DNA from 4 places in the Sporosarcina sp. P3 genome. Region 4 is predicted to be linked to each of the others. Evidence: riboswitches for the same ligand, from Rfam matches in the RefSeq annotation. Region 4 holds a riboswitch; each other region holds the start of a gene.
The links. A riboswitch is a leader RNA that binds a small molecule or an ion and turns the genes downstream of it on or off. The one in region 4 is predicted to bind cobalamin.
Positions count from the first base shown of each region.

Region 1: another riboswitch for cobalamin. It lies ahead of CSV61_RS14335 (hypothetical protein); the one in region 4 lies ahead of CSV61_RS08115 (ABC transporter substrate-binding protein).
Region 2: another riboswitch for cobalamin. It lies ahead of CSV61_RS05605 (ribonucleotide reductase N-terminal alpha domain-containing protein); the one in region 4 lies ahead of CSV61_RS08115 (ABC transporter substrate-binding protein).
Region 3: another riboswitch for cobalamin. It lies ahead of cobJ (precorrin-3B C(17)-methyltransferase); the one in region 4 lies ahead of CSV61_RS08115 (ABC transporter substrate-binding protein).

Region 1 covers NZ_PDZE01000014.1:10,477-18,599, forward strand. The annotation lists gene CSV61_RS14315 (response regulator transcription factor) at 1-488, shown strand, start outside; gene CSV61_RS14320 (sensor histidine kinase) at 485-1,489, shown strand; gene CSV61_RS14325 (ABC transporter ATP-binding protein) at 1,593-2,354, shown strand; gene CSV61_RS14330 (FtsX-like permease family protein) at 2,344-4,287, shown strand; gene CSV61_RS14335 (hypothetical protein) at 4,336-4,557, opposite strand; cobalamin riboswitch at 4,809-4,999, opposite strand; gene CSV61_RS14340 (MATE family efflux transporter) at 5,144-6,490, opposite strand; gene CSV61_RS14345 (GNAT family N-acetyltransferase) at 6,487-6,951, opposite strand; gene CSV61_RS14350 (TetR/AcrR family transcriptional regulator) at 7,014-7,574, opposite strand; gene CSV61_RS14355 (hypothetical protein) at 7,930-8,123, shown strand, end outside.
Region 2 covers NZ_PDZE01000003.1:264,494-272,616, forward strand. The annotation lists gene CSV61_RS05595 (YibE/F family protein) at 1-63, opposite strand, end outside; gene CSV61_RS05600 (CdaR family transcriptional regulator) at 198-1,313, opposite strand; gene CSV61_RS05605 (ribonucleotide reductase N-terminal alpha domain-containing protein) at 1,389-2,663, opposite strand; cobalamin riboswitch at 2,837-3,011, opposite strand; gene CSV61_RS16705 (hypothetical protein) at 3,177-3,347, opposite strand; gene mdh (malate dehydrogenase) at 3,717-4,667, opposite strand; gene CSV61_RS05615 (BMC domain-containing protein) at 4,858-5,199, opposite strand; gene CSV61_RS05620 (EutN/CcmL family microcompartment protein) at 5,174-5,479, opposite strand; gene pduL (phosphate propanoyltransferase) at 5,495-6,367, opposite strand; gene CSV61_RS05630 (BMC domain-containing protein) at 6,401-6,685, opposite strand; gene CSV61_RS05635 (aldehyde dehydrogenase family protein) at 6,709-8,123, opposite strand, start outside.
Region 3 covers NZ_PDZE01000003.1:118,382-126,504, forward strand. The annotation lists gene CSV61_RS04855 (cobalt-precorrin-5B (C(1))-methyltransferase) at 1-956, opposite strand, end outside; gene CSV61_RS04860 (precorrin-8X methylmutase) at 973-1,638, opposite strand; gene cobK (precorrin-6A reductase) at 1,628-2,410, opposite strand; gene cobJ (precorrin-3B C(17)-methyltransferase) at 2,420-4,078, opposite strand; cobalamin riboswitch at 4,209-4,385, opposite strand; gene rpsI (30S ribosomal protein S9) at 4,748-5,140, opposite strand; gene rplM (50S ribosomal protein L13) at 5,160-5,597, opposite strand; gene truA (tRNA pseudouridine(38-40) synthase TruA) at 5,771-6,508, opposite strand; gene CSV61_RS04890 (energy-coupling factor transporter transmembrane component T family protein) at 6,514-7,311, opposite strand; gene CSV61_RS04895 (energy-coupling factor ABC transporter ATP-binding protein) at 7,305-8,123, opposite strand, start outside.
Region 4 covers NZ_PDZE01000005.1:109,210-117,332, forward strand. The annotation lists gene CSV61_RS08085 (2-hydroxymuconate tautomerase) at 1-184, opposite strand, end outside; gene CSV61_RS08090 (YwhD family protein) at 252-770, shown strand; gene CSV61_RS08095 (hypothetical protein) at 1,059-1,694, opposite strand; gene CSV61_RS08100 (transglycosylase domain-containing protein) at 1,712-3,766, opposite strand; gene CSV61_RS08105 (YwiB family protein) at 3,925-4,341, shown strand; gene argS (arginine--tRNA ligase) at 4,338-6,005, shown strand; cobalamin riboswitch at 6,223-6,349, shown strand; gene CSV61_RS08115 (ABC transporter substrate-binding protein) at 6,490-7,476, shown strand; gene CSV61_RS08120 (FecCD family ABC transporter permease) at 7,469-8,123, shown strand, end outside.

The DNA of each region.
Region 1 (8,123 bases), on a different contig from region 4:
GCTCGCATTCCAATGTACCAATTATTTTCCTGTCTTCACGTGATCACCCAACAGATATGGTGATGTCGATGCAGCTTGGAGCCGATGACTTCATTCAAAAACCATTTCATTTTGATGTACTGATAGCGAAAATCCAAGCGATATTGCGCCGTGTCTATAATTACAACACAGAACAGACATGGGAAGTAAAGTTCTGGTGTGGGGCGGCAGTGGATTTTGTTAAGGGCACACTGACAAATGATAACGGAACTATTGAGCTTACCAAAAATGAAATATATATTTTGAAAGTCCTGATCGAAAGAATAAATGAAATTGTGACAAGGGAAGAAATCATCACCAGTTTATGGGATGATGAACGATTTGTTAGTGATAATACGCTTACTGTCAACGTCAATCGACTGCGTAAACGAATTGCAGAAATCGGATTGACTGATGTTATTGAAACAAAGGTGGGGCAAGGTTATATGGCGAAGGAAAAGCAATTATGATTCGAATGTTTTTAAAGGAACGTGTTAGTTGGATACTGTTCTTTATCTTCTTGCAACTGCTCGTTCTAGCAATGGGCTATTTGGACACGAGCGTTCCATTTACGTCTACTGTCTATATAGCATTCATTTCCTGTTTATCTTTCGTTCTATTTATCGTTGCACGTTATGGAAAAGAAACAAGATTTTATAAACACATCCATTCAGTAGAGCCATCATTCGATCTGACTACAATACCTGAAGCTAACAGTCCTTTTGAAACAATTACTCACGAAAAAATTTCCGAACAAATTCAAGTGTATAAAAACCAGTTGGATAAATTGCAAACCGATTTAGAACAAGAAAAAGATGACATATTGAATTGGATACATGAAGTGAAAACACCCTTGACGACGTTGCAATTAATGATCGAACGTACAAAAGACCCTGCGCTTCGTTCACAGTTGATGTATGAGTGGCTTCGCATTCATTTGCTACTGGATCAGCAACTTCATCAAAAGCGTATTCCATTCATCCAGAATGATTTGTATATCGAAAAAGTCGATGTACAGAAGTTGCTATTTCAGGAGATAAAATCATTAAAGCAATGGTGTATGCAAAAACGAATCGGTTTTGATGTATCATTGGAAACAATAGACGTACTGACCGATGCCAAATGGCTTGGCTTCATTAGTAGACAATTACTGACGAATGCAGTGAAATACAGTGAGGATTCGGACGTACGTATTCGGTGTACTAGCCAGAATGGCATCACCACGTTATCGATTGAAGATTTTGGGCAGGGAATCGCGCCAAGAGACGTATCTCGTATATTCGATAAAGGCTTTACTGGTACAGCAAACCATCCAAATCATGCCGCTACAGGAATGGGGCTGTACTTGGCAAAACAAGTTGCAGAATCCTTGTTGATTACGATGGAAGTAGAGTCGACAGTAGGGAAAGGTACTCGGTTGTCGCTGGTTTTTGCGAAAGAAAACGAAATGATTCGTATGACACGTATGTAAAAGCATGTGACAGCATCGTCACATGCTTTTTAAAATTGTCATATTAAAGGCAGGAGAAAATTCTATACATTGATTAAGATAGAATGAACAAGGAGTGATGGATATGGTGATTTTACAAGCAATGAAAGTCTATAAAACATACGGCAATACATTCAATAAACAGGAAGTATTACGTGCACTGGACCTTGAAGTACAAAAAGGTGAATTCGTCAGCATCATGGGAGCATCGGGTTCGGGGAAAACGACTTTGTTAAATGTCCTTTCTTCTATTGATCGCGTCAGCCAAGGAACGATCAACATAGAAGGGCAGAACCTCAACGAGATGAAAGAGAAGCAAATGGCAGAATTCCGAAAACGTCATCTCGGCTTCATCTTTCAGGACTATAATCTACTCGATACGCTAACAGTAAAAGAAAATATACTGCTTCCGCTATCGGTGCAGAAAGTTTCTAGAAAACTAGCCGATGAAAAATTTCATGCAGTGGCGGAGGAATTGGGGATTTCCGAAATTGCTGCCAAATACCCGAACGAAATTTCAGGTGGGCAAAAGCAAAGGACGTCTGCAGCACGAGCATTCATCCATGATCCGAGCATTATTTTTGCGGATGAACCGACAGGCGCTCTCGATTCAAAAGCGGCATCCGATTTGTTGAACAAACTAAGTGATCTCAATAGGAAGAGGAATGCTTCTATTGTCATGGTGACTCACGATCCTCTCGCCGCAAGTTTTAGTGAACGTGTGGTGTTCATCAAAGATGGACAAATCTACACGCAACTAAATAAAGGAGATCAGACGCGTAACGAATTCTTTACTGACATCATCAAAACGCAAGGTGTGTTGGGTGGTGTGCAACATGACGCTTAATCAACTGATTTTCCGCAATATCAAGAAAAACCTTAAACATTATTATGTGTATATCTTTGCCTTGGTTTTTAGCGTAGGTTTGTATTTTTCATTTGTCACGTTGCAATTCGATCCGGCATTGGACGATGCAACAGGAGGAGTGAAAGGTGCTGCAGCTATTAAATCAGGTTCAGTTTTTCTGATTGTGATCGTGTCTGTATTCTTGCTATATGCTAACAATCTATTCATTAAACGACGCAGTAAAGAGATTGGATTATTCCAATTGATCGGGATGACAAAAGGAACTGTTTTCCGTATTTTAAGTGTAGAGAATTTTGTATTATACGTAGGTTCTCTCGTTATCGGGCTATTCTTAGGATTTTCGATGTCACGATTACTCATGCTCATTTTATTTAAGGTCACTGGTGTAACGGATGTTGCAACCTTACGTTTCTCTTCAGAAGCTTTGGTTCGGACATTGATTGTGTTTGCGGCAATCTTCGTATTAATTTTGATCATGAATGCGCTATTCATTAAACGGCAAAGTATATTATCTTTGTTCCGTGTAACGACTGTGACGCAACAGCGGGTCAAAAAGATGACAGTATTCCAGGCGGTCATCGGTGTGTTGGGTATTCTACTCATTGTATTCGGCTATTATTTATCATCCCGATTGTTTAGTAGTGTGTTCCTTGGTGATCAGCTATTTCTGGTCATGATCATCATACTAGCTTCAGTAATCATGGGAACCTATTTGTTCTATAAAGGCTCGGTCAGCTTTATCTTTAATCTGATTCGTAAACATAAAGGGGGGTATCTGAACGTTAACGACGTGCTGTCTCTCTCTTCAATTATGTTTCGAATGAAATCAAATTCCTTTCTATTAATGATTATTACTTCATTATCTGCGCTATCCATAGCGTTACTGTCGTTAAGTTATATATCATACTACTCAGTAGAGAAGACCGTAGAGCGAACTATTCCGGCCGACTTCACTATTCCTGATACTACACGTGCAAAGGAATTTACACAGGCACTTGAAAGTAAAAATATTTCTTATACTGAGACAGCTGTTGATCTATTGACTACACCTGTGGATTTATTGAGAGTGCTATCTATTCCTGGTGGGGAGAGTCAAAATATGAGTTATACCGACACAGAAATGATTGTCATTAGTGATGAAGGATTGTCGGAAATAGATGTAGCAGAGAAGGAAGTACTCTTCATTAACTTCGATAGCTTGACGGAAAATTTCATGAAATTTCAAACAGACCAGCAAATCGTATTTCGAGGCAAAGAGCATATGTATGATCTAACACTGAAAGGGATAGAAAAAACAGCTGTCCTTCCAACGCGTGTGACCTATGCTTTCGTTGTCGCAGTGGTGGATGATCAAGTATTCGGGAAGATGAATAAAGATAAAGATCCGTCTATAACATCTGAATTTACAGAGTATCATGGAGTGGATATAGACAATGAAAATGATCTAGAAAAAGCAAATGAATTATTTAGTGTGTTGGGAATAAACGACTGGGCAGGACATGAATCGAAGTTTGAGGAAAGAACTGAACAAATGCAAGGTGCGGGCATGATCATGTTCATCGTGGGATTCCTCGGTCTCGCCTTCCTTATTACGTCTGGCTGTATACTATACTTTAAACAGATGGACGAAAGTGAAGATGAAAAATCGAACTACACTATTCTTCGTAAACTCGGCTTTACACAAACGGATTTACTTAAAGGGGTTCAACGAAAGCAGCTATTTAATTTCGGCATTCCATTGGTCGTCGGTCTTTTACACAGCTATTTTGCTGTGAAATCCGGCTGGTTCCTATTCGGTACGGAAATGTTAGCACCTACGATTATTGTGATGTTCATCTACACGGTACTATATTCTATATTTGGCTTGCTATCCGTATTGAACTATAAACGTGTAATCAAAGATTCTTTATAACCAAGTGATCCCCCTGACACATCTAAGTCAGGGGGATTTTACTATGAATTAGTTACTACCTACCAATTCAGTAACCACAATTTGATATGCTTTATCCAAATTAGCTAGTTGCACAATTTTTTCTGCAGTGTTATTCGCCTGATCTTCGAAAATCTGTTTTTTTATATCTTTTACTAGTAAAGAGAGGGGGGTGGAGTGAGTGCTCACTCGGTCCGACATCAGTGTATCTTTTAGTAAGTTTGTAAAGTCATCAATTGTTTGATTGTGCATGAATCATTCTCCTCATCGTGTGTGTATTGGTTCGTTGACATAAAAAAACATCCGTCCGGTAAATGCTTGGAAGGATGTTAAGTGGGAAGCCATGACGAAGTAAACGGTTCGGCAGGAAATACATCTACGTTGGATCGATAGAAACTGTATCGAAGCCACCTAATGAATGTCCTGATTCCGTTTTTTCGTACGTCGGCTTGTGTATGATTTTTCATAAGCCGCACTTGACACCTCCTATCCGCGTAGGGTATTGGTGTGTACTGATCTAGGCAGGTCTCCTGGCTCGTCTTCATCGTATAATCCACCTTCCCATTTCCCTTGCGGTAAAACAGTGGTAACGAATTATACTCCAACTCACAGTTGCGGGACAGCATCGGTTTTTCACCGATTTCCCTTTTAAGCGTTTAAGAAAAATAAACGCACCTATCTCTAACACGATATTCAGTTGCTCTTTCAGTATATCACGCTTATTTATGAAATGAACAAAAATAATGTTACACTGCTACTACAACACGGAATGACACTAATTCGACGGAACGCACCGCTTGGAATGTCGGTCTTACCGTCCCGTTCTATAGATCAATGTTTAGTGGATGAACGAATGTCGAGTAGCGCTCCTTTGATGTAAATACACACTAATAAATACGACAAGCTCAGAAGCAGGAATGGACAACCAAATACCATTTAATCCGAAAATGCGTGGTAAAATCATTAGGAAAATTAACATGACGATGATTTCACGTGACGCGGTGATCCAAGTAGCCATCCGTACATTGCCGACAGACTGATAATAGGTCATCATGACAAAGTTCGTACCTGTGAACAAATAAGCGAAGAAGAACAGGTTAATTCCAGTAGTAGCCAAATCTCTAACGGCTTGTGGGAAGTCTCCGAAAATCGATACGATAGGCCCTGCTGCGAATTGGCCGACAAGGAAAAACACAGCGCCCGCGATCATGACAGTAAGAGTGGCCTTTTTTACAGTTTCCTTCATCCGTGCTCGATTACCAGAGCCTTGATAATAACTGATCAGCGGCTGAATCGCGCCGCCCATTCCTAGGAATAGCATCAGCATAACACTGTGCACATAGTTCAAAATAGAGAACGCCGCAACGCCTTCCGTACCAGCCATCCGTTCGAATGCAATATTGTGCGTAATAGTAAAAAAAGAGATTCCCAACTCGGAAAGGAAGCTCGGAAAACCAATGAATAGAATAGCTAGGAATAGCTTTCTATTGAATCGTAAGCGAATTAGTTTTAAATTATTGTTTTTCTTAAAAAAGTGGGTGACTAGTACTAACATGCCCAAAAAGGAAGCGATAATTGTAGCACTTGCAGCACCGGCGACGCCATAATCTAGAATGAATAAAAACACATAATTCAAGATGATGTTCACGACGGACGTTACAATTAACCCGGCCATTGAAAGGTTCGGTGCTCCATCATTGCGCACGAAAATGCTAAACGTGTTTTCTACAGTAAAGATAAAACCAAACAGTAAAATCACAAATAAGTATTGTGATACATAAGGGAAAGTGGTCGTATTCGCTCCTAACGCATACGCTAGCGGATCTCTAAAAATAAAGGCGGTCAAGCCTATTATAGTGGTGAATAAGAAAATAGAGACGATCGCATGTGTGAAAATCGAACGAGCTTTTTGCACATCTTTGGCACCCATCGCCATAGAGTATTTCGTAGCGGCGCCTATACCAATCCACAAAGAAATAGCAAAAAAGATAGTATAAACGGGAGCCGAAATTCCGACTCCCGCTAATGCTTCTGCACCCAATCGATTACCGACCATAATGCCATCTGCCACAATGTTGATGGCCATTAGTAACATACCGACAGTTGACGGTATTAAATAACGTAAAAAGATACGTCCTACAGGCTCAGTATCCAATTGATTGAATTTGGGTGAAGAAGAACTCATTGCACAGGGCTCCTTTGTAGATCAAGTTCCATAATAAGACAAGGGAATTCACCCACATCATCAATTTTACCATTTAACCTAAAACCGAACTTTTCATATACATGCTGTGCGGCTTTATTACTTGGATAAATACTTAAAAAAATCTTGTCGCATTGATACTTTTCTTCCATTCTCGTAAGGAGAAGTTTAAGAAATCTGCTAGCATAACCTTTACCTTGGTGATGCTGATCTATCATAAAACGATCAAGCCATACGTTGCCATCCGCTTCACGACCGTGCATCGCATAACCGACTAATTCTTCTCCATCATATAAGCCAATGGACTTCCATTCTGGTTCAAATTGAGATTGTGCTAGTGAAAATGAATTGCTTTCAATAAAGTTCTTTTGGTTTTCATGTACGGATAAATAGGCAACTTCCTGCCAATTTTCATTCGTTACCTCACATGCGTGGAGGCTCATAATTCCATCTCGCTTTCGATTTATTGTAAAACAGTAAAACTTCTTTTGTTTTATTAGTTTATTTAGTCATCACGTTTCTTAATGAATCCGAACAATAGGATATCTACTATAGAATCTAATGCTTCGGTAACCGTCATGCGATTTTCATAGAAAAACTTTCGATCAAGTGTAGAGTTCGTTGCATCTATAATCAACTTCATAAGCAACTCTACGTTTTGATCTGCAATGATCCCTTCATGAATTCCTTGTTCAATTAATTCACGAAGTTCATCCCATTCATGGAGTGCAGCGTGCACTCGTTCCCATTGTGCGGGATGTGTTTTTCTCATTTGATCAAGTATTTGCCAGTTATAAAAGTCATTGTACTTCGGTATGACCGTAATGACTTTCTTAATCTTATCTACGAGATGTAGTTCCTCGTCCTTCATAATTATATCGGTTTTTTCGTCGAACTCTTGTAATGTTGAGTTAATCAACGCATCTAAAATTTCCGTTTTGGAAGAAAAGTGTTCGTATAATGTACGTTTGCTGATACCTAGTCTTTTGGCTAGATCATCCATTGTGAACTTCATACTTTTTTCATGAACTTCTTCGAGGAAAGCTTTCATAATCCGTGCCTTCATTTATCGTACTCCTATCCTTATATACAGAATGAAAACTAAAAAAACATATCCAGTTTTCACCGTTCTTATTTAGTATAAGTACTTTTACTATAAAAAGCAAAGACTGCTGCTTGAAAATAGTATTTAGTAATAGATAGGCTTAAAAATTCTGTGTACAGGCTAATTTAACTGTTTACGTAGGAGGGAGGGGATAGAAGAGAAATTGGTTGTAGCTGTTGCGGGTGCTCGTGGATATATTGGTAATAATTTATTGAAATAGCTAAGTAGAAAAGCAAATGTTATTGGTCTTTCACGTAATGAAGATCAGTGAGGGAACACGGAAGACGTAGAGTAGCGATCTTGAGATCTGTTTTCTTTGAAAGATGCCGAGAAAGGTTTGGCTGTCGCTGATATTGCGGTATATCTCGTTTATTCTATGCAGAAATTAGCGAAATTATCTCAAGGAACTTTTGAAGACATGGATGTTATTTTAATGGATAACTTTGCGCAGTCCGCCAAAAAACAGGAGGTTAAACAAATTGTCTATTATGTCACACAAGCCAATATGCA
Region 2 (8,123 bases), on a different contig from region 4:
TGCTACGATCAAAAACAAGATCCACTGCCATGTTGTAATGTTTCTGATTCTGTTCAAAACAATCCTCCTGACACCCTTGGGATGAGACACAGATTAATCCTACCATGAATAAGACATAAAACTGAAAAAAATAACCTGTTGCCCAATCCAATAAGAAAAGCTTCGATTCCCCTATCGGAAGCGAAGCAATTTACCACTTATTCCTTACTAAACGACTGCTCTTCCATTAAACGCAAAGCCAAGTATAGTAGAAAGACATCATGCGTACTGGACACAGATAATCCTGTTAACTGCTCGACCTTTTGCAGACGATAAGACCATGTATTTTTGTGGATATGCAGACGCTGCGCGGTATTTTGCATTGACTGGTCTTCTTCAAACCATACCGTCAAATTATCCAGCAAGTCTTGATGATCCTTCAGTGGTGCAACTGTGCGCTTTAAAAATTCCTGCTTTACTACATCGGGAATACTCTGCAATACAATTTCCAGACGCAGTTCATGCTCAAAGACAATATCACCCGATTCCTTTGTAGCATGAACAGCTCGTTCTGCTTGCGCAAATGATTTAGCTAAGTCGAAATAATGTGTGGATGCTCCTATACCTGCGACCACCCGTACTTTCTTGCGCCGTTTTATATGAAGCAATAAGAACTCTAACTCGTTTTTTACTGTTTGCTGATTCATTTCAGGTAATAATAATAAAATTTTATTTTGTGCCCAGCGGATCATCTTCATGGAAGGATGGATGTTTTGAATCGACGCAAATGTCTCTATCTCTTCGACTGTAAACTGTTCCAATAAATCCAGTACTTCTAGTACCACCACTTGACGATAGAGTGTAACGTCGATTCCGAGCAGAACCCCCCGCTCCATAAACCGTTCATCTTTCTTCTTTCCTGTCAGCCAGTCAAAGACGAAAAACTCCACATCACGCACTTTTTCATCCTTCTGCTTTCGTTTCATGGAATCTTGAATGAACAGTTCTGCTACGCGTAAAATCAGCTGTGCCTGCGGGTGAATATCGTCTGGATCGCCCGTTACGCCTAGTACGGCAATCGGTTCATCTGCAATGATAATCGGCAAGACGATTCCCCTACGGACCCCATGTAGACGCCCTACTTCGTCATCCCCCATGCGAAGCACCATTTTCTGACGCATGCTTAGCAGTGCTCCTTCATGGAACTGGTTGATTCGAGCTGGTTCTGTGCTCGCTTGAATAAAGCCTCTTCGATCCGTTAAAATCACTTGCTGTCGTATCAGATTCGATAATTCCGTTACCATTTCATGTCCTAATGTATCAAATTGAAACACTTGTCTCACCTCGAATGGAAACTGCTACTCCTACTAAGTTTACGTTACTTTAGTTTCCACTACAATAGAGAGGTTTCAGATAAGTCGGACTTCTGGAATTCTACCGCTCCATGCCTTTATAAGTAGTTGCAACAGTTCTGCTGTTTCAATGGTGGCAGACTTTCCTAGCGTGACAGATCCACCTCGATCAGTATGTCGCTGTTCTGCAGTTATTCGGTCAATCATCGCGATTTGCTGTTGTTTGGTTGCCTGGTTTATCGAACGAGGCTTGACTGTAGCTGCTTTACGTAGAGGTGTTTTCATTCCGCTTTGACAGGATGCCGCCTCCAAGTAGCAGTTTATTTCTCGGGCTACCCTTTCAATAAACTGGGTAGCCTTTTTTGAATGTAAACCAATTTGCTGGTCAGCTATTGCGGTTTCCCATCCTACCACTTCAATTTGTATAGTACGTCCCCATATACTCTCAATGCCATTTAGCAAACGTACAAGTATGGTACAAGTACGTACCAATTCTTTTTCCCGCATAACATGTGGTAATTGAATATACGAATGTAGCACTGCCTTTTCTTGTTGTTCATGATTATGAAAATGCACTACAACACCCTCACTTCCAAGTAGTCGCTTCATTAAACCGATGGCAGAAACCTTTTTATGTGCAATAGAAGAAACGTCAGCGACACGAGAGAATCGCTCAAAGTTAAAATTGCCAAGTGGGCATCCAAAAGTGCGTTCTACTTGTTCAGCATCAAATAAACTCCAAGAGCTGCATGCTTTTACTTGTTCCATAAAATAATCGGGTATACGTATATGCTTTTCTTTTACCTTACTTGATAAAAATGATGCAATTCTACTGTCGGCAATATCCATAGCATATTGCCGAACTCCCGTCTTTCGCTGATAGAATGACTTTCCGAAGAAGGACATAATTTCAGCTGGCAAAGTCACATAGCCATGACTCAGTATCCAATATGCTTCCTGTACTTTTTGCAAGCGCTGGACAGTTTCATTTTGCATGGCGGCCATAGCTATGAGCATGAGTCTTTCCTGAGGCAGTCCTAACCTTTTATCGTCATAATCGGACGTGACAAATTCATTCATATATTGCTGCAACTGCTCAGAAGAAATCAGTTGATCACGTTCCGCTACAATCTGTAAGCCAAGCCATTTGATTTCACTTACTGAATAGTTATAAATCCATTGACCGTATAACCCGTCCTGTAACAATTTCCTTACTACTTGATGAAATCCTGAATACACGGGTCTTCCACGTTGTTGTTCTGCTTGCTTATACAATATCTGCAACAACGCATATTCATGTAAATGTTCTCTTGTCTGTTCATATACTCTCATGTTGCGGTCTCCTTTCGTAAACAACAAAAAACAATCATTCCGCCTCTTCGGCAAGATGATTGCAATAGTTGTGAATGAGGAAACAAATTCAGGTAGTTTGAATATACTCCACGCAAAAAACATAGAGACAGATACCTTTTTTGCTCCCACTCCTCAACCCCCGAAGAAAGTGTTGCTATTACGAAACGTGGCAGGTCTCCTGGCTTCACTTCATCCTTCCGTTAGTGCCTTCCCATGTCTCCATAGTGGCTAATTCTAACGGTCGTCCGTGTGTACAGTTGCGGGGACAGCTCCGGTTTACGGATTCCCTTTTATACCTTGATAGGTACCAACGCATCGTGCAAACTCGTTTATTTGATTGAATTCATTTTATCATGGATAACATAGAGGGTGGTAGCGTTTGTTTTATTTAGAAGCAAGGCATAACTTAACAGGGTACCTATGCACAAAACTACTGTGAGTCCATCCACAATCGTTTTTGCTAGGCACCCTGTATCGAGCTTTCTTCATTACTTACATTAGTTGTTGTTCGCATAGACAGCCGCACTCCGCCAATCCTTGAACATACGCTTCTTCCCACGTAATCCCATGGATGAAACCATTCTCTGAGTAACCTGTGATCAAATAAAACGTCTCATTTTGCTCTGGTAGTGTTGAATTGTTTTGATAGTGGTTGTTTTGCATTAAAATTACCTCCTGGATTTGTATTTTTCTTAGTATATGCCTTGTCGGGATATAAAAGAATATGTCCTTTGCCTTTATAAAAAATGGTAGCGCTTACATTCAAAGGTCATAGGAGAGAACATTCTTTATATGTTTCCGATTATATATAGTAAAGGCATATTTCATAATTCAGTTAATTCTGTTTATTGTATCACAAATAAAATTATAAGTAAATAAAGAAATTATAATTCTCTATTAACTATTGTGAATTTTTTAAATGAACATATGACTTCTCTATCATTCAATGAATGAAATGCACTCCGAAATACTTCTTTCTATAGAAAAATATCTCCCTAAGTCCTCGTTACGACTTAGAGAGATCAATAGTGATTAAGACATTTGCTTTTCGCAAATGTCGATCACTGCTTTGACAGAGTCAGCTGAATGATCGAGAGCTGTTTGTTCTTCCGCTGTTAATGGGAGTTCAATTACACTCTCGATCCCATTTCCACCTAAAACAGTAGGAACGCCTAAATAAATATTTTGATATCCATATTCGCCTTCTAAATAAGCGATAGATGGCATAATTCGTTTCTTATCTTTTATAATTGCTTCCGCCATCTCCACCAAAGCCGCCGCAGGTGCGTAATACGCGCTACCATTACCTAACAACGAGACGATCTCGCCGCCGCCTTTTCGAGTACGCTCCACAATTGCTTCCAATCGTTCATTCGAAATGATTTTATCCAATGGAATGCCTCCAGCGTAAGAATAACGCACAAGTGGAACCATATCATCACCATGTCCACCAAGGACAAAGCCGGAAATATCTTCTACGGAAATATTCAATTCTTCCGAGATGAACGTATTAAAACGGGCAGTATCCAGCACACCCGATTGACCGATTACGCGGTTTTTAGGAAAACCGGTTGTTTTATAGCAAACATATGTCATCGCATCTACCGGGTTACTTAAAATCAACACCACGCTGTCTGGTGCGTAACGCTTCACTTGTTCAGAAACAGAACGCATAATCTTCGCATTGGTCGCAACTAAATCATCACGACTCATACCTGGTTTCCGCGCGACGCCGGCTGTAATGATCACCATTGCAGCGCCTTCAATATCCTCGTAATTTGAAGTGCCTGTAATACGGGAATTGAACTGTTGCACAGGACTTGTCTGAAGGAGATCCAGTGCTTTACCTTTGGTAGGATTGGAGAGGTCTGGAATATCGACCAATACGATGTCCCCTAATTCCTTCTGCGCTGCCATCAATGCAGCAGTCGCACCTGTATGACCCGCTCCGATGACTGCAATTTTATGTCGTTTGAAAGCCATGGAAACCACTCCTTTCTATAGATTTCAATATGATCAATGAGTTTTCGCTCAATAAAACTTCGTAAGTGCTCATAAGAAATGATTATCCGATCATACCTTGCGTGTAACCGCTCATATACGTAGATATCCGCTCATAGTCATGCTTTGACCGCTCTATCACGTAACACAAGCGCTCATTAGTTATCCGCCCTCAGTCTTTCTTCGGCGTCTTCTTCACTTCTACCGCTTTCTTTACTTTTGGAATTTCTGGAGTAGTTGGCACTAGCGGCTTCACCATGCCATATACTGAATCATCAGGACGCGGGATCACATGCGCACCTAGCAACTCTCCAACACGCGCTGCTGCATCACGACCTGCATCCACAGCTGCCTGAACTGCTCCGACATCCCCCTGAACGATGACCGTGACGATACCACCATCTACCATCTCTTGTGATACCAACTCCACGTTAGATGCCTTTACCATTGCATCTGCTGCTTCAATCGATCCAATCAATCCTTTTGTCTCAATCATTCCGATCGCTTGACTCATGTATATCACCTCTCTTTACTTCTGTTGAATCGATAATACCAATAATGACCGCGTCGATTGGGATCGGGTTTTCTTTCGGCAAAATAAAGCGTGAAGAACCACCACTCGTAATGAGTACCTCGTCTCCAACCCCTGCTCCAATCCGATCTGCCGCGACCATATGCGATTGTATATTATTGCCGTGTGCATCAATTGGCTGGACGATTAACAGCTTTAATCCTGATAATCCATCCTCTTTACGGGTTGCCCATACATTGCCAATTACTCTACCCATTCGCATGCGTAATCACCTTTTCTACTTTCTACTAGTTATCGTTTTACCGAGTTCTCGTGCTGTATCTCTTGCTAGTGCCGTAACAATTGTACCTTTATTGACGACGATTTCCTTTTCCGAAATATCAGCCACGTCTTCAGCCGATAAGAGCTTTTTAGTGAATTCAAGTGATTCTGGAATACGTACTGGATCAGGTGTCTTCGTTGTTTTCGTCACCGCTTGCATAGGTATGGTTTCTTTTGCGTCATTTGGTTTCACTAGACGCCCAATTGACCCCTGTGTAATGAAACCTGCATTGGCTTCATCGGTATCGATATGCATTTCAAGACGATATCGCTCATTCACCCGAATGCGTACATGGCGAAATGAAATAGATCGGACTCCATCCGCTTCCACAGTGACATACTCTCCGTCTACCACGCCAAAGCGCGCAGCATCTGAAGGGGCCATATGGATATGCGACTGTGCAATAATCAGTCCTTGGTCTATATGCACACTACCTTTTGGTCCAATTAGTGTAATCGGTGCAGATCCTTCAATATTGCCGGATTCCCGAAGTGGGGGCTTGACGCCGAGTTTCATTGCATCCGTAAAGCTGACCTCAACTTGGGTCGCTTTGCGGACAGGTCCTAAAATACGTACACGTTCAATACTGCTTTTAGGTCCCGCAATCATTACCGTTTCATTGGCAGCGAATTGGCCCGGCTGTGAAAGCTCGGACCGCTGTGTCAATTCATACCCTGCGCCAAATAATATTTCCACATGTTCAGGCTGTAAATGTACGTGACGAGCAGAAACCGCAATGGGAACTGCTCGTTCCGGCAATTGAACGGGACTTTGCCCTAGCTGTCCAAGGATCTCTCCGACAATCTGCTCAATCAATTGCTGATTCATTTAGTTCACGCCTTTCTACTATGTCAGCAGTGATTATTCGCTTTTTGGTAACATCAGTTCTAATTCATTATGTGGTCTTGGGATCACGTGAACAGAAAGTAATTCGCCGACACGTTGTGCAGAAGCTGCACCTGCATCTGTTGCTGCTTTTACTGCGCCTACGTCGCCACGTACCATAACAGTTACGATCCCGCCGCCTACATGTACTTTACCTACTAAGTTTACGCTTGCTGCTTTCACCATTGCGTCTGCCGCCTCAATTGCGCCGATTAATCCTTTAGTTTCTACCATTCCTAATGCTGTACCTTCTCTATTCATAATAAATTCCTCCAATTAGTGTTTTATTTTGTAAGTTGTTTAACAATTTCACTGACTAAGTTCTGTACTAATGCCGGATCAATGTTGCTGTTTGTTGAAGCTGATACATTATTCATTACACTGGAAACAAGCTGATCATTTGAGCTGTCCACAGGTTCTGAGTGCTTCGGCAACTGAACTTCTTTTGTACCGTATGCCATCCGCTTAATGTTCAGCAAATGCTTAGCTGTAACGTTATCGGATGTAATATTGCCGCCAAATGTTCCGCATCCTAATGTGAGCGACGGCATCAGGCCTGTCGTTCCGCCAACTGCACCAATGGAAGCCATCGTGTTGACTAAAATACGTGAAACCGGCATTTCCATGGCAAATTCACGAGCCACTGCATCAATTTCCGTATGAATTGCTAAGCTGTGCCCGCGTCCACCAAGGTTCAGCAAGTCGAGACATACTTCTTTCGAATGCTTCACACCATCGACGACATACATAGCGAAAATCGGTGATAATTTCTCCAATGAAAACGGTACGTCTTTGCCCACTTTTGTTTCCATCCCGATCATCAAGCGAGTGCCTTCCGGTAAAGAAATACCTGCCATTTTGGCGATGAACTGCGGGCTCTTACCGACTACTTTCGGGTTCACCTTACCCGGTACCGGGGAGATGACACCTTCCATAATTTTCTTCTCTTCATCCGATAAAATATATGCGCCATTTTTCTTCAGCTCACGCGTAACGAGATCAACGACGTGCTTATCAACAACAATTGCTTGTTCTGTTGCACAAATCGTTCCGTAATCGAATGATTTACTGTCGACGATATCTTTTACCGCTTTTTCAATCTTTGCTGAACGTTCAATATAGACCGGTACATTACCAGGACCTACACCGTATGCCGGTTTACCCGAGCTATACGCAGCTTTAACGAGCGCACTACCACCTGTTGCGATGATGAGATTGACATCTTTATGCGACATTAGTTGCTGCGTCGCCTCCATTGAAGCCAGTGTGAGACACTGGATTAAACCTTCAGGGGCACCAGCCGCAACCGCTGCTGCGTCACATACTTTTAATGCTTCATGTGTACATTCCACTGCATATGGGTGTGGACTCACCACGATGGAATTTCGTGTCTTCAATGAAATCAACGTTTTGAAAAACGCTGTAGATGTTGGATTCGTTGTGGGGATGATGGCCGCAACTACGCCAAACGGAGCAGCGATCTCCACGACTTTATTCAAATGGTCTTCTTTAATCACACCAACTGTTTTCAAGTCTTTGATGCTTTCATAAACATCTCGGGAGCCCACTTCATTCTTGATTTTCTTATGAGCTGCTACCCCCATACCCGTTTCATCTACTGCCATTTGCGCGAGGCGACCCGATTGTTCAAAGGCCGCGTCGGCAACAGCTTTCACAATCTTGTCTACTTGTTGCTGAG
Region 3 (8,123 bases), on a different contig from region 4:
TTACTCAGCGCTTCAAAGAACGCATCGTTTCCTTGAAGTATTTCGCCAACTTGTGATGCAGTGTTGGCCTGCAGAATTTCCTCCTGAGTTTTTTCATCGACACCTACTCTATTTGCCATTTCCGCCAAAAATCCGAAGTTGATCGGCGCGCTTTTTGAGTGAACCATCATTACGCCCTGTGCCAGTTTTGAAAACTTTCCCATCATTCCCACCAGGGAAACTTTGGCGATTTTCTTGCGCGCAATATTCTTAAGCGTAAAACCAATAAAATCGCCCATTTCTATGAAGGCTTCTTCCGGTAAATGCGGATATTGTTTCAAAGCAAACTTTTCACTGCGGCCGCCTGTCGTGATAACCACATGATCACAGCCCGCTTCTTTTGCCACACTGATTGCCTGCGCAATACTTGCCATGAAGGCAGAACTCGAAAATGGCACTACTGTCCCGCGGGTTCCTAATATTGAAATTCCTCCAATAATACCCAGACGCCCATTCAATGTTTTTTTAGCAATTTCTTCTCCATCAGGTACGGAAATCACCACATCTATTCCGCGTTTCAATTGGTAATGCTCGAATCCTTCTTGTGCAACCCCAAGTATCATTTTACGTGGTACCGGGTTAATGGCTGCTTGACCGACGGGTACGGGGAGTCCCGGTTTCGTCACCCGTCCTACGCCAATCCCTCCGTCCAAATGGATACCTTCTTCCTTTGAATAGTAAACAGTACTCTGAATCCGGGCTTTGTGTGTCGCATCAGGATCATCGCCCGCATCTTTGATGGTCTCGCACATTACACCGCCATCTACTACTTCAAATGCCGTCACTTTGAATGTGGCGTACTTGCCAACAGGTAAATAAATAGTGACTTCTTCCGGCACTTTTCCCGTCACCAATCCTTGTAACGCTGCCTTGGTCATTGCCGTAGCACAAGATCCTGTAGTGTAGCCATGACGCATTTTTGATGGGTCTTTTTTAGTTTGTTTGCTTTGCGCGCTCATCTGCCATGATCGAAATGGCATTCAGTGCAGCTACTGTCACTGTACTGCCACCCTTTCTCCCTATATTGGTGATAAACGGAATACCTTCAAGGACTGCCAGTTCCTCTTTTGATTCGGCCGCCGAAACAAAGCCCACCGGCATCCCAATAATTAAATCCGGTTTGGCGATCCCCTCTTTAATTAAACGAATTAACTCTAACAATGCAGTGGGTGCATTACCGATGGCATATATTCCGCCTTCGTGCAAACGAGTTGCTTTTTGCATCGATATAATCGCACGTGTTGTACCTTGAACTTTCGCTTCCTTTGCGACATCCTCATCCGCAATGTAACAATGTAAGTCGCTGCCATGCTTCTGGAATCGTTTGCGGCCTGAACCACTCTCTATCATTTGTACGTCTACTACTACGTGACGTCCTGCTAAAATTGATTGGATTCCCGCCTCGAGTGCGTCAGGTGTGAAAATCATGCTGCGTCCTAACTCAAAATCCGCTGAAGCGTGAATTACGCGCCGAACTACCATCCACTGCTCATCTGTAAATGGGTGTTCTCCCATCTCTTCTTTGATAATTGAGAAACTGTGATCATAAATTTTATCTGGATCTACAGTTAGTGGTGTGAATTTCGTATTAAAGTTCATGTTTGGATTTTTCAAGTATTAAACCTCCTAATAGTTGGGTAACTTTTTCAAAAGACGTACAAAAATTATCATATTGAAGCTTTGGTCGTTTAATCAAAATAACTGGTATTTCCAGTTCCAAGGCGGCGGTAATTTTCTCATCCACAGATCCTACTTTTCCGCTTTCCTTGGTGATCATTAACGTCACGTCGTATTGCTCGCATAACGACTTATTCAGTGATTCAGAAAACGGTCCTTGTATTGCGATAATATCCTTTTGTTTGATTCCTAACTTATCGCACTTTTCCATGTTCCCTATGTTTGGGAGCATTCTGCAGATCAAGCGAATTTCATCACGCAATAAATAGTCCGCAAACACTTCCAGCGTCTTACTTCCCGTAGTCAACATAACCGTTCCTTTATGTGTTTGAGCCAGCTTGGCGGCCTCTTCATAACTTTCAACTTCCGTAATCAGTGGAGAAACAAACTTTTCCTTCGGACGTTCATAGCGAATATATGGAACACCGCATGCCTTAGCCGCTTTCATAGCCGTTTTCGAAGCTTCCTCCGCATAAGGATGACTGGCATCCACAACACAAGTCATCTCATGCTTTCGAATCAGCTCCTCCATATCATCCGCCGTTAACCTGCCCACCTGATACGCGATATCATTTGCTTTTAAACTTTCTGCAGCAGAATCGGTTACTACTGTGGCGATCAGGGAGTGGCCGAGACTCTGCAAATGAATGGCTAAGGCCCTTGCATCGCTGGTACCTGCTAAAAATAAAATCATAACTTCCTCCTAATCCCCGCAAGGCGCCGGCTCTACTTCAATCTTGCAGCTCATGTCGTAATAGTCATAGTTCAGTACTTTTTTAACACGTTTAAAATACTTAAAGAAACGTTCGTTAGGGTGTGCATTTTGTTCATATTCTTCTATAATTTTGGTGACCAACGGGATTAAATTATCCGGTTCAATTCCCTCAGCGATTGGCTGGGCAGCATGAGCAGTACGGCCAACCGGTTTCGCTCCAATAAATAAATCAAACTTTTTCTTTCGGTAAACAATTCCAATGTCGTCAAACACAGGGCGATAACATGCCATGCCGCAACCATTGAACCCGACATGCAACTGCTTTGGAAGCTTCATCCCTTCAAACTTTGCTGCGATTTCTTCCGCATATGGGATAGAATCCGCCTTTTCTCCGTAACAAAAATCACACGCTTTAACTTTTAAGACTTCCCCTGCCGGCATGACTGTAAAGCGTTCGTTTTCAAGTTTTTCAACAATCGCTTCAGGATTATCTGTTGTAACTTTTACAATAAAACGATGATCCGGTGTATATTCCAATGTGCCTTTCTCACCAACGACTTCAGCTAAAACCAGCATCTGTTCTGCTGTGATCATTTTATTAGCAACACCAGGCGAAACGGAAAATTCAAATATATTCTCGATCGGCTGCCTCACCAAAAATGGGTTTTCCACTTCTTCTTCTGAAACCATAGATAAAGCCTTTAATGCCATATCCATTGACTGAACCTTTTCTTTTGGCTCTGGTTCTTGCACAGGAGCCTGCTCGGGCACCTTACTTATGATTTCCTCATATCCTGACCGCGCCTCTCCGGTTTCCTGATCAAGCGCCCATGGTTCTGCTTCCTTTTTCAAACGCTGATGCGGTTTTAAACTTTGTTTACCTTCTCCCAACGTATATTTACGTTGGTAACCGCGCGGTGTAATAATCTTTCCATCATAAAAGAAAGTGGAAGAGTTACCGATAATGACAGTCGTCAGCATTCCAATATCATGCTCAAGCATTTCCGATAATGTCGTTAGGACAATACGCTGGTTTTCACGATACGCACTTTTCACCAGGCCTACAGGCGTATCAGGGGAGCGATATTTTAGTAAGATATTCTGTGCTTCTACAATTTGACGCGTCCGGCGTCCGCTCTTTGGATTGTATAAAGCAATGACAAAATCCGCCATCCCGGCAGCTTCAATACGTTTTTCGATAACAGTCCATGGTGTCAGATGGTCACTCAAACTGATCGTACAAGAATCATGCATAACAGGTGCACCCAGTAAGCTTGCACATGAGTTAATAGCTGAAATACCTGGAACGATTTCTACATCAATTCCCTCTGCTTCAGTCCAGCCCTTTTCGACCAGCACCTCATACACTAATCCAGCCATGCCATACGCACCTGAATCACCACTGGAAATTACTGAGACAATACCGCCTGCCTCCGCTTTCTTAACAGCATCTTGTGCACGTGAAACTTCTTCAGTCATTCCTGTGCTGACAATAGACTTCGCCGTTACCAAATGCTTAATCAGCTCTACATACGTTTTATAACCAATAATATAATCACTTGCTTGCAGTGCGTCTAATGCCCGTCCCGTAATATGTTCAGTAGCACCGGGACCAAAGCCGACGACATAAATTTTTCCCTTTTTCATGATTTCCCTCCAAATAAAAATGCCTACACTCCTTTTCAGGGGAGTGTAGGCACGTGAAAGTATATTAGAAGTCATACTAAAAAAAACAATTAATATTATTGTCCCGCCCATACTTCTCCCACCGAAAAGTAAAGTGTCATTTAAATAAGCAGGTTTCCTGACTCAAGCTTCACTTTACTCTTACACCTTCCCAATTTCTCAGTGGTATTGTAATTTCATCAGCATTTACAGTAGCGGGGGCTGTACTAGAATTTCACTAGTTTCCCTTTTAACTCACAATGTGAGCACTTATTTAAATTAGTTTATTTAATTTTCATAAATATAACACATAATCTTCTAATCTACAAACCTACTTTGGTTTATTTTCTATACCCTTCTGATAGACTATCTCTTCTTTCTGAATTTCTTTGTTTTCTATTCTCAAGAAAACTCGTCCTCAGTGCAACCATGATCGCAAGCTAGAGGCATTCAGTAAATCTTTACATTTTAGAATATCGCAGTCAAAGTCAAGCATAGCTATACATTTACAAACTACTCACTACTTGAATTAGTGGGTTATGAACTATTAGGATAGACTACAGTGTTAATTACGGGAAGAAATTTAAAACTCTAAAAAACCTCTTTCCAAAAACTCGGAAAGAGGTTGTAAAGGTTGATATGAAATCAATATTAACGTTTTGAGAACTGAGGTGCACGACGAGCGCCGCGAAGACCATATTTTTTACGTTCCTTCATACGTGGATCACGTGTTAGGAATCCTGCTGATTTAAGTGCTGCACGGAAATCAGGATCTACAGTAAGCAATGCACGAGCAACGCCGTGACGGATTGCGCCTGCTTGACCTGTGTAACCTCCACCGTGAACGTTAACGTGGATATCGTAGCTTCCAAGTGTTTCCGTTGTAACTAGTGGTTGTTTAATGATTTCACGAAGTGTTTCGAATGGTACGTAGTCTTCTACGTCACGATTATTGACGACAATTTTGCCTTCGCCAGGAATTAGACGTACACGAGCTACTGAACTTTTACGACGGCCAGTGCCGATATATTGTACTTGTGCCAAGTGGGTTTCCTCCTCTTAATTAACCGCGAAGCTCGAAAGCTTCTGGTTTTTGTGCTGCATGCTGATGTTCTGGACCAGCAAATACGTGTAATTTCTTGATTGTTTGACGACCTAGAGGACCGTTTGGAAGCATTCCTTTAATCGCAAGTTCAAGCATTTTTACAGGGTAGTTTGTACGCATTTCTAGAGCAGTACGTGACTTGATGCTACCTGTGTAACCAGAGTGACGGTAGTACATTTTATCTTTCAACTTGTTACCAGTCAATTGGATTTTTTCAGCGTTGATGATGATGACGTGATCGCCTGTATCAACATGTGGTGTAAACGTTGGTTTATGTTTACCGCGTAAAAGAGTTGCAACTTCTGAAGCAAGACGACCAAGCGTTTGTCCTTCAGCGTCGACAACTAGCCATTTACGTTCGACTTCGTGACCTTTAGCCATGAATGTTGTGCGCATATTGTATTTCCTCCTAAAATATCAAATCTGTTCCCTGTTTTCTCTATCCCTAAACACAAATAAACTTCCGGGGCTTGTTTGTGGGGTTATTGAAATACCATTTATCATGTTATCCTTTATTGCCAATAAAGTCAAGCGTTTTTATGTATACGCCAGGATTAGTTGCCATGACTTCAATATGTGACTTCTAGTAAGTACAAACCGTGTGCCGCCGCAGTTTTCCCTGCTCTTTGGCGATCTTTCGCCTCGAGTATTTTTTGGATATCTTCAGGCTCGTCCCAACCAATGCCGACTGCTAACAAAGCACCAGCAATCGTACGAACCATATTGTAAAGAAATCCATCTCCTTCCACTTCAAGAACTAGTTCGTCCTGATGCCGTTCAAGTGTTAGTTTTCGGATCGTGCGGACTTTATTCGAAGTAGCGGTCTTCGCCGAACAGAAACTTGTAAAGTCATGTGTACCGATTAAATAGGCAGCACCTGCCTTCATTCGTTCTATATCCGGATTCCATCTACCTAAATGAACAGCAAAATTACGTTCGAATGGACTTTGCAATTCTCCATAGGACCATTTATATCGATACGTTTTGCCTTTTGCACCGTAACGGGCGTGAAAGTCTTTAGACACCTGTTCAATCGCAGTTATACGAATGTCCTTAGGTAGCAATACATTCAATGCCATCAGCCAACGATCACCTAAATCAAGAGGTGTGTCAAAATGAATGACCTGACCTAACGCATGAACACCGGCATCGGTTCGTCCGCTTGCTACCGCGTGTGATGTCGGGTTTTTATGCAATTTAACAAGGGCTTTATCAATCTCAGCTTGAACTGTCCGCATGTTTGGTTGCGATTGATAGCCGGCAAAATACGTCCCGTCATACGAAACAGTTGCTTTCATTCGTTTCAATTTATTCACTTCCTCACCCACAGCAATACACCTACTAATAGCACAAACGTGATCAGAACAGCAGTATCCCTTATGTGCCAAGACAGCTGACGGAACCTTGTGCGACCTTCTCCACCACGGTAGCCACGCACTTCCATAGCGATCGCCAAATCTTCCGCACGCTTAAACGCACTAACAAATAGTGGGACAAGCAACGGAATGACTGCCTGCACCCGTTCTTTGATGGAACCGGTACTTAAATCAGACCCTCTAGCTAATTGTGCCTTTAAAATTTTATCCGTTTCATCCATCAAGGTTGGAATAAAACGTAGTGATATGGACATCATCAATGCCAACTCATGTACTGGCAATTTCAGCTTTTTAAAAGGATTGAGCAACGTTTCCAATCCATCCGTAATCGAGATCGGTGAAGTGGTTAGTGTCAATACTGTCGTAATCAAAACAAGAACTAAAAATCGGATGGATATAAATATACCCATTCGCAATCCCTCTTCATATATTTTGATAAACTTCCATTCAAATATAATAGGTCCTTCGCGTGTAAAGAAAATATGTAATAGAAGAGTAAAAATGATCAAAAAAATGACTGGTTTTAATCCATTAATCAAAAAGTACGGTCTAATTCGGGCAAGTGCAATAACAAATGCTGTGAAGCCAAGCAAAATGGCATAGGACACAACGTTATTAGCCAAGAATACCGCTACTACAAACAGAAAGACAAAGAGCAATTTGGAACGAGGATCCATACGATGCACAATGGATGTACCTGGAATAAAACGGCCTATAATCATTTTTTCTAACATGGCCGCTCCTCTTTTCTTGCAATAGCTTTTGCTAATTCTTGTGCCAATATGTCTTCCGTAAGTGCAATACGATCGAAACGTTGACCACTCATCTTTTCAATCTCACGCTGAAAACGCACGGAACGCGGGATGCTGAGTCGAAATGAATGAAGCTCGTCTTCCATACTATATATTTCTTCAGGCGTCCCTTCCATCACGGCTGTCCCCTCATGCATCACCAGGATTCGATCACTGTAACGTGCCGCATCTTCCATACTATGGGTCACAAGAATGGTCGTTAGACTCTCCGTCTTATGCAAATGATGGAATAACTCCATAATCTCCTTACGACCTTTAGGATCCAACCCCGCTGTAGGCTCGTCAAGGACCAAGACAGATGGCTTGAACGCCAAGACACCTGCAATCGCAACGCGCCGCATTTGACCTCCTGACAGTTCGAAAGGAGACTTCTGCAACACATCATCCGGCAGACCTAACAGTTTCACTAATTCATGTGCGCGAGCTCTTGCTTCTTCTTTCGGCACACCAAAATTTATGGGACCGAACATGATATCTTTTTCAACTGTTTCTTCAAATAACTGATGTTCAGGGAACTGAAACACAATCCCTACTTGGTGCCGTACTTCCTTCATCTGCTTACCTTTAGTTTGGGCAGTAATCATCGTGTCACCTATTTGGACGATACCTTCAGACGGCTTTAGCAACCCATTCAAATGAAGCAATAGAGTCGACTTCCCTGAGCCCGTATGACCAATAATTGATGTATAAGAGCCTGAAGGGATCGTAGCTGTCACGTCGTGCAAAGCACGTTT
Region 4 (8,123 bases):
ACTGATCACTCATTAGTTTACCTTCTCTAAAAAGATGATTTTTTGGCATTTCTTCAATGAAAACTGTTACGCTATCAGAAGTAGCGCCCGTCGTTTCCACAACGGCTTGCGTAACTTTTTCACAGAGTGCACGTTTTTGATCATCAGTACGGCCTTCAAGCATTTTTACTGTAACGTATGGCATTTTATTTCCTCCTTGGCGGAAAATTCAGGTATAGTACATATAATAACAGAGACGGAGGTTGATTTACATGGCAAGTGAGCAAAATTCAAAACCAAAGTTAGGCTTTACGATAATAAAAAATGATCCTACAGATGGACATAAAGGGTTTGGCATAGGTTCGTTGTCGCTGGAAAACATTTCACCTGTGATCATCGACGTGGAGGAAGGTACAGCACAAGTAGAAATGGGTGCCATGCATGCCCGTAGTGATACAGAACGAGGAATCAAATTCACCACTGACCGCAAAGATTCTGAAGGCGGTAAACCATTCTGGCTCGTTTGGGTGACAATTGATTACCGTGAAGAAGGTCCATATTATGCAGGAATCACAGCGTGTGAAATGGTCGTGAATCGTGAAAAGAGACGTGGCTATAAGTTACTCGCTGACCACGTCAATCGCATGGACAAATCAATGAAACGTCACATTATCGTAGATGAAATGGACGATCGTTCAAAGAAGATTCTGAAAGATTTTCTAATCTCGCATAACGCAGAACTTTGGGAACGCAGCACCAATGAATTACACGAAGGTTTGCGTACAGAGTAAGATATCACGCGACATAATAGAATAGTGCAATTCTCGTCAAATACGTCAAAAATGTGACAATTTGCATAACGTACTCTTTGAGGTTGAATGTCTGCCACAAAGGAAGTAAACTAAATATACAGCTTTGCGCTGTAATCTAGGACACCCGCTATGTAGACAGTCGTTTGATGAAAACACAAACCCAAGCAGTGCGGATTCATTCGATCACTGCATAACGGTCAAAAAAGCCTCGTTCTCCGCGGATACGGAGAACGAGGCTTTTTTCTATGGAGATTTTTGGTGTGGAATCTACTTGTGGTGCTCATGCTTTGTGGTTAAGCGCTCTATGCTGTCGGCCGAGCGCTCATAGTTTGTCGTCATCCGCTCTATCTTGGCAGCTACCCGCTCAATCCGAAGCCTGTTCCGCTCAAACATCCACGCTATCCGCTCAATCCTGCCGGTCAACCGCTCATACTTTGCCGTCCGCTCAATCGCAAGCGCTAACCGCTCTATCAAAGCAACCACCCGCTCATAGCTACCAGCCATCAGCTCTATACAAGCGTAAACCCGCTCAAACATCCGCGATATCCGCTCACTCCTGCCGGTCAACCGCTCATACTTTGCCGTCCGCTCAATCACAAGCGCTACCCGCTCAATCAAGGCAACCATCCGCTCATAGCTACCAGCCATCCGCTCTATACAGGCGTAAACCTGCTCAAACATCCACGCTACCCGCTCAATCCTGCCGGCTAATCGCTCATACTTTGCCGTACGCTCAATCGCAAGCGCTACCCGCTCAATCAAAGCAACCACCCGCTCATAGCTACCAGCTATCCGCTCTATACAAGCGTAAACCCGCTCAAACATCCACGCCAACCGCTCAATCTCACCAGTCAACCGCTCAATCTCACCAGCCAACCGCTCAATCCCAAGCCAACAAGCCAAACCCACTCCACCCAAAATCACTCAAAAAATGAAAACGGGAATAACTCCATTTTAGAATTTTCCTCTTCCCCCGAATGCTGTTCTCTCAACGAGCGATCCGTACATAACTTCTTCGGTACATCTTTATCCTTCACATAGATCAATCGTTGCTTCGCACATTCATTGACAGCAATTCCGCCAGTTTCGATGTCTACAATGACACCTTGCACGCCGGAAGGGGGGACGAATGGTTGCGGTGCTGTACCTTCATGCGCCGCTTCCATAAAATCAATCCACACTTTTTTCGAGACAGATTTATCTTCCAAATTCTCGAGTTGCTTGCCACGGTCGAACCCCGTCCAAATTCCCGCTGTTAATGTGGGCGAGAATCCAATCAAATACTGATCTGTTATCGTTGTTCCGGACTTCGCCGCATAAGGCCGTGTTTGTTTAGGTCGCATGGATAGACCCGTAGAGGTTAAATAATCATTAAAGACGGGGTCGAACATCCCTGTCATCAAATGCGTCAACACAAATGCGTCTTGTTCCGACATCGCTTGCTTTGGTTTCTTCGAAGAATGCTCATAGACCAGTTTCCCGTTCGCATCCGTAATCGATAGAATCATTTGGGGTTCGACTTGTTTCCCTTTTGATGCAATCCGATTATACGCTGTCGTCATCTCGAACAACGTCACATCGGAAGTGCCGAGAGCAACTGCAGGGGATTCGGGAAACGTGACGTCGATTCCGAGTCGTTGCGCCATTTTCGTGTAGGGCTTGTAACCAACTTGCTCAAGCGTTTTGACTGCATAAATATTATCCGAAATCGCAATTGCCTGTGCCAATGAAATCGGCTTCGCCGCAAACTCATCGTTAATATTGCTTGGCTCATATGTCGAACGTCCGTCATCATACGTAAACAGCGTTTTTTCAGCCGTCATGAACGTTAAAGGATTCATGCCTTTTTCCAGTGCGGCTGCATAAAGGATCGGCTTCATCGCAGATCCTGGCTGACGTTTCGCTTGAGTCACACGGTTGAAGGAGCTTTCGCCAAAATCCACACCACCTATCATGGATGTAACAAAGCCTGTGTCTGCGGCCATTGAAATGAATCCTATTTGCAAATCATTTTCAGGCATCGCTTGTTTAATTGCTTGTTCCGCTGCTTGCTGGTGCTGTTGATTCAACGTCGTTCGGATTTGCCAACCACCTTCCGCGGGTGCTCGACCTTTCGAAGCGAGGATGTCTTCTGCTTGTTGCCACGCAGCATCCAAAAAATAAGGTGCCACTTGCTTCATATCTTTCCAACTATCAGTCTTGAGTACAATTTCCTCTTCTATTGCGCGTTCTTTTTGTTCAGTAGAAATATAGTCATAGAGCTCCATTTGATTCAGTACGAGCAATTGACGATCACGTGAATTTTCGGGATGATCAAGTGGCGAATAAATCGAAGGGCCTTTTGCGATCGCCGCAATCGTAGCCGCTTCTTCTAAAGTCAGATCTTTTGCTGCCTTGGAGAAATAAAATCGACTCGCTGCTTCCACTCCATACATTCCATGGCCGAAGTAGACGGTATTTAAATAACCTTCCAAAATCGTATCCTTGTCATAGAAAATTTCCAGTCGATAGGCAAAGAGTGCCTCATGCAGTTTCCGTGTCCATGACTTTTCGTGCGTCAAATATAAATTCCGCGCATATTGCATGGTAATCGTACTCGCTCCTTGTGCTTTACTCATCGTTTTGACATCTTTCAGAATTGCACCCGCGATCCGTTTGTAATCAAATCCATTATGCGAATAAAATTTCTTATCTTCCGTTGCAACGAAGGCATCCGAAAGAAAAGGGGACATATCGGACAGCTTCATCCAATAACGTCGATGTTGTGAAAAATGATCCCCGATCTGATGTCCGCTATGATCGAGGAACAATGAAGCCTTTGGTACGCTCAATGAAGGGGCACCAAGTACTTGAGCATATATTCGAAGAGCGATTAAGACAGTTAGAATCGCGGCTATAGACGTGATCGACAGAGATAGTGCGATCTTTTTCCATTTTTTACGATTTGTAGATTTTATATAATCGGTACGTTTCACTACATATCACATCCCGTTCCATTCAGTATCTTTTGACAGTATGGGACGGTTGTGAACGGATTAAACGGTTCGTAGGAAAAGTTTAGACGTGTAACATTGAAACTACCGCCAGAAGAAGTGTATAATGAGTGAATCTATTTACATAAGGCGGTGAACGAATGGAAGCGCCAAAAATGGAAGTTCAGCTCCGTTCCGTTATTCAACATCCAGACCAGCAAGCGGAAACGCATACGATGCAGGCGACTGGAGAACTCATTGAGAAAAAAGGACAGGCCTACTTATTGTTTGAAGAACGAACAGAAGGAATGCCGCCGGTCCGAACAACGGTGAAATTACATGCCGATGATGCCTTCATCATGCGTAAGGGCGGCGTTCAGATGCGATTGCCGTTCAGACAGGATGATACGCGTTTCGGTACATACGGTAATGGCCCTGCCGTTATGGATTTAGCCGTTTATACCAAACAACTGGAGTGGGTACCTGGACGCTTTACGGTAGCGTACGACTTACATTCAGACGAAAGTTTATTAGGAAAATATCATTTGACAATAACCTACTCGGAGGTAACACAATGAATGCAGTAGAGCAGATTCAACATGAAATAAAAGTAGCATTGCACGAAGCAATTGAAAAAGCACAACTAGTCGAAGGAACAGAAATTCCAGAAATCAAACTGGAATCACCAAGAAGTAAAGAAAACGGCGACTATGCGGCGAATATCGCTATGCAGTTGACGAAACTAGCAAAAAAGCCACCACGGGCGATTGCGGAAAGTATTTTGGAGCACCTCGACACGACGAGCACAGCAATTGATACCATTGAAATCGCTGGACCCGGCTTCCTCAATATTCGCTTGAAAACAGACAGTCTCGGGGATATCGTGAAATCCGTTCTTGACCAAGGAGTTGACTACGGTCGTTCCGACAGTGGACAACAACAGAAAATTCAAGTGGAATTCGTATCAGCCAACCCAACAGGCGACTTGCACTTAGGGCACGCACGCGGAGCATCACTTGGAGATTCACTATGTAATATTCTCGACAAAGCAGGCTATAACGTAGCGCGCGAATACTATATTAACGATGCTGGTAATCAAATAAACAACTTAGCATTATCTATCGACGTTCGGTATTTTGAAGCACTTGGCTTAGAAAAAGAAATGCCAGAAGACGGCTATCGTGGTGCGGATATCATCGCGATCGCAAAAGATCTCGTCGAACAATACGGTGACAAATATGTCCATGTACCAGAAGAAGAGCGGCTTGCATTTTTCCGTGAGCACGGATTGAATATCGAACTGGATAAACTGAAGAAAGACTTAGCGGACTTCCGCGTTCATTTCGATAACTGGTTCTCGGAAACCTCTCTATATAACAACGGCAAGATCGAAGTCGCACTTACTAAACTTCGTGAAAACGGCCATGTCTATGAAGAAGATGGTGCCACTTGGTTCCGCTCCACTACATTTGGCGACGACAAAGACCGTGTACTGATCAAGCAAGACGGTTCATTCACATACTTAACACCGGATATCGCGTATCACCAAGACAAGCTAAGCCGCGGATTCGATAAACTCATCAATATTTGGGGAGCAGACCACCACGGATATATTCCGCGTATGAAAGCGGCAATTCAGGCACTTGGCTATGACCGCGATACACTCGAAGTAGAAGTGGCACAAATGGTTCAGCTTTATAAAGACGGAGAAAAATTCAAGATGAGCAAACGCACGGGAAAAGCAGTCACACTACGTGAATTGGTGGAAGAAGTAGGCTTAGACGCTGTACGTTACTTCTTTGCGATGCGCTCAGGCGATGCACAAATGGACTTCGATTTAGATTTGGCGGTATCCAAATCCAATGAAAACCCTGTCTACTACGCACAATACGCGCACGCACGTATTTGCTCGATCTTACGTCAGGCAAAAGAGCAAAACGTAGAAGCATCAACAGAACACGTCACGCTATTGCAAGACGAAAAAGAGCTAGAGCTATTGAAGAAACTCGGAGATTTCCCGAAACTAATCAGCGACTCGGCTCGCATGCGCGCACCGCACCGCGTGACGACATATATCCAAGAACTAGCAGCTACATTCCATAGTTTCTACAATGCTAATAAAGTGCTGGATCCGGAAAACAAAGACCTTTCCGAAGCACGTTTAGCTTTGATTACAGCAACAAAAACGACGATTGCGAACGCGTTGAAATTGGTTGGCGTGGAAGCACCTGAAAGAATGTAATATATCGAACATGGCCAGGCGGATTTCCTGCTTGGCTTTTTTTATGTCTTTGTAAAGTGGAGAGGAAAAAGAAGATACTGTTACGCTGCGTTTCAGGCGGACGCTCACCGCAGGCCACCGGGAATGCGCTTCCTTACTGGAGCCTTATTCCCAAACGCTCCTCAATCTCCGCCTTACCCTGTACAACCAAGACTATTATCGCTATAATAAAGCATAATTACATATCTTCTGAAAAGGTTCTCAAAACTTGAGATGAAAAGCGAAATCGGTTCAAATCCGATGCGGTCCCGCCACTGTATGTGCCATGCACAAGCCAGGTCACCTGCCTTTTTAGAAAATGAAGTTCCGCAGCAACCTACGAGGATAGGTACAGTGGAAGAAGTCACGCGCTGACTTCATCCTACCTCATCCTTCGAACTTTTGAAGGTTTTTTTTATGTCTGCGACTTGCGTAATGAAACACACATATTAGAGGAGGAACACACATGAAGAAGTTTTGGCAACTGATGCTAACGGCAATGCTTGCAGTACTACTACTCGCGGCATGCGGAAGCGACAGTGAAAAAGAAGAAACACCGGCAGATGAAAATCAAGCTGGCGAAGAAGCGAACACGGAACAAGAATCAACGGATGCAACGAGCTATCCCTACACCTTGACGGATGCCACTGGCGAAGAAATGACATTTGAACAAGCGCCGGAAACTGTCATTTCATTAATTCCGAGCAATACAGAAATTTTATTCGGAATTGATGCAGGAGATCAAGTGATCGCGGTAACAGAAAACGATGACTACCCTGAAGAAGTAACGGAGCTTGATACAGTAGGGGACTTTACGGTTAACGTGGAAAAAGTCATTTCATTGGAGCCGGAAGCAGTGTTCGCAAGTGAAATGATGATGGGTTCAAGTGAAGAAGGATTGAATCAAATTCGCGAAGCAGGCATCCCTGTAATCGTCGTGCAGAATGCAGGGTCATTCGACGAGACATATGAAGTGATTGAACTGATTGGTGAAGTCATGGACAAAAATGTAGAAGCCAATCAAATCGTCGAAGATATGAAAGCAAAAGTGGCAGATATCAAAAAGAAAGCAGCAGACATTACGGACAAGAAACGTGTGTCTGTTGAAAACTCCGATGCGCCTGAAATTTATACGCCAGGAAAAGGGACATTCCCACAGCAATTCCTAGATATGATCCACGCTGAAAACATCGTGACAGAAGAAGGCTGGATCATGATCAGCCCTGAAACGATTGTAGATGAAAATCCGGATGTAATTTTGGCTATGTATAGTTATGTTCCGAATGTCATAGAAAATATTAAAACGCGTGACGGATTTGATACGGTTACTGCGATCAAAGAAGATCAAGTTATTCAACTGGATGAAAACATCACAAGCCGTACGGGTCCACGTTTAGCTGACGGATTAGAATTGTTTGCAAAAGCAGTCTATCCAGAGGTATTCGGTGAATAAAACCGCCCTCGCCTATGTCGTGTCGATGGCCACATTGCTTGTGGCCATCTGGCTCGGCGTATCGATCGGTACAGTGAAAATACCAATAGAGACGCTATGGAATCAATCGGATGCGACCGCAAGTAATATACTGTGGAAGATCCGCATGCCCCGTGTGTTGCTGGCGGGAATCGTCGGTGCATCACTAGCTATTTCAGGAGCCGCTTTCCAAGGGCTATTGAAAAACCCATTAGCTGATCCTTACACCCTCGGAGTGTCATCCGGTGCCTCTGTCGGCGCCGTGATCACACTCTTTTTTGGTATTTCACTACCGGTTCTGGGCGCATTCACCTTACCTGTATTTAGTATGATCGGTGCCGCCGTGACGATGTTTCTAGTAATCGGTTTCGCTCGAATGGTCGATCGGTCAATGAAAATGGAAACGATTATTTTAACAGGTATTATTTTCGGTTCATTTCTTGGCTCCGTGCTGTCGCTGATGATCGCGTTAACGCAAGAAGAACTCCGTCAGATCGTTGGGTGGCTGCTTGGTAGCGTATCGATGCGCGGTTGGAATTATATTCTGATGGTACTGCCGTTTTTCATCATCGGTTCCTTCATGCTGTGGCTCAATCGCCGTGAGTTGAACGCTTTATTATTCGGTGAAG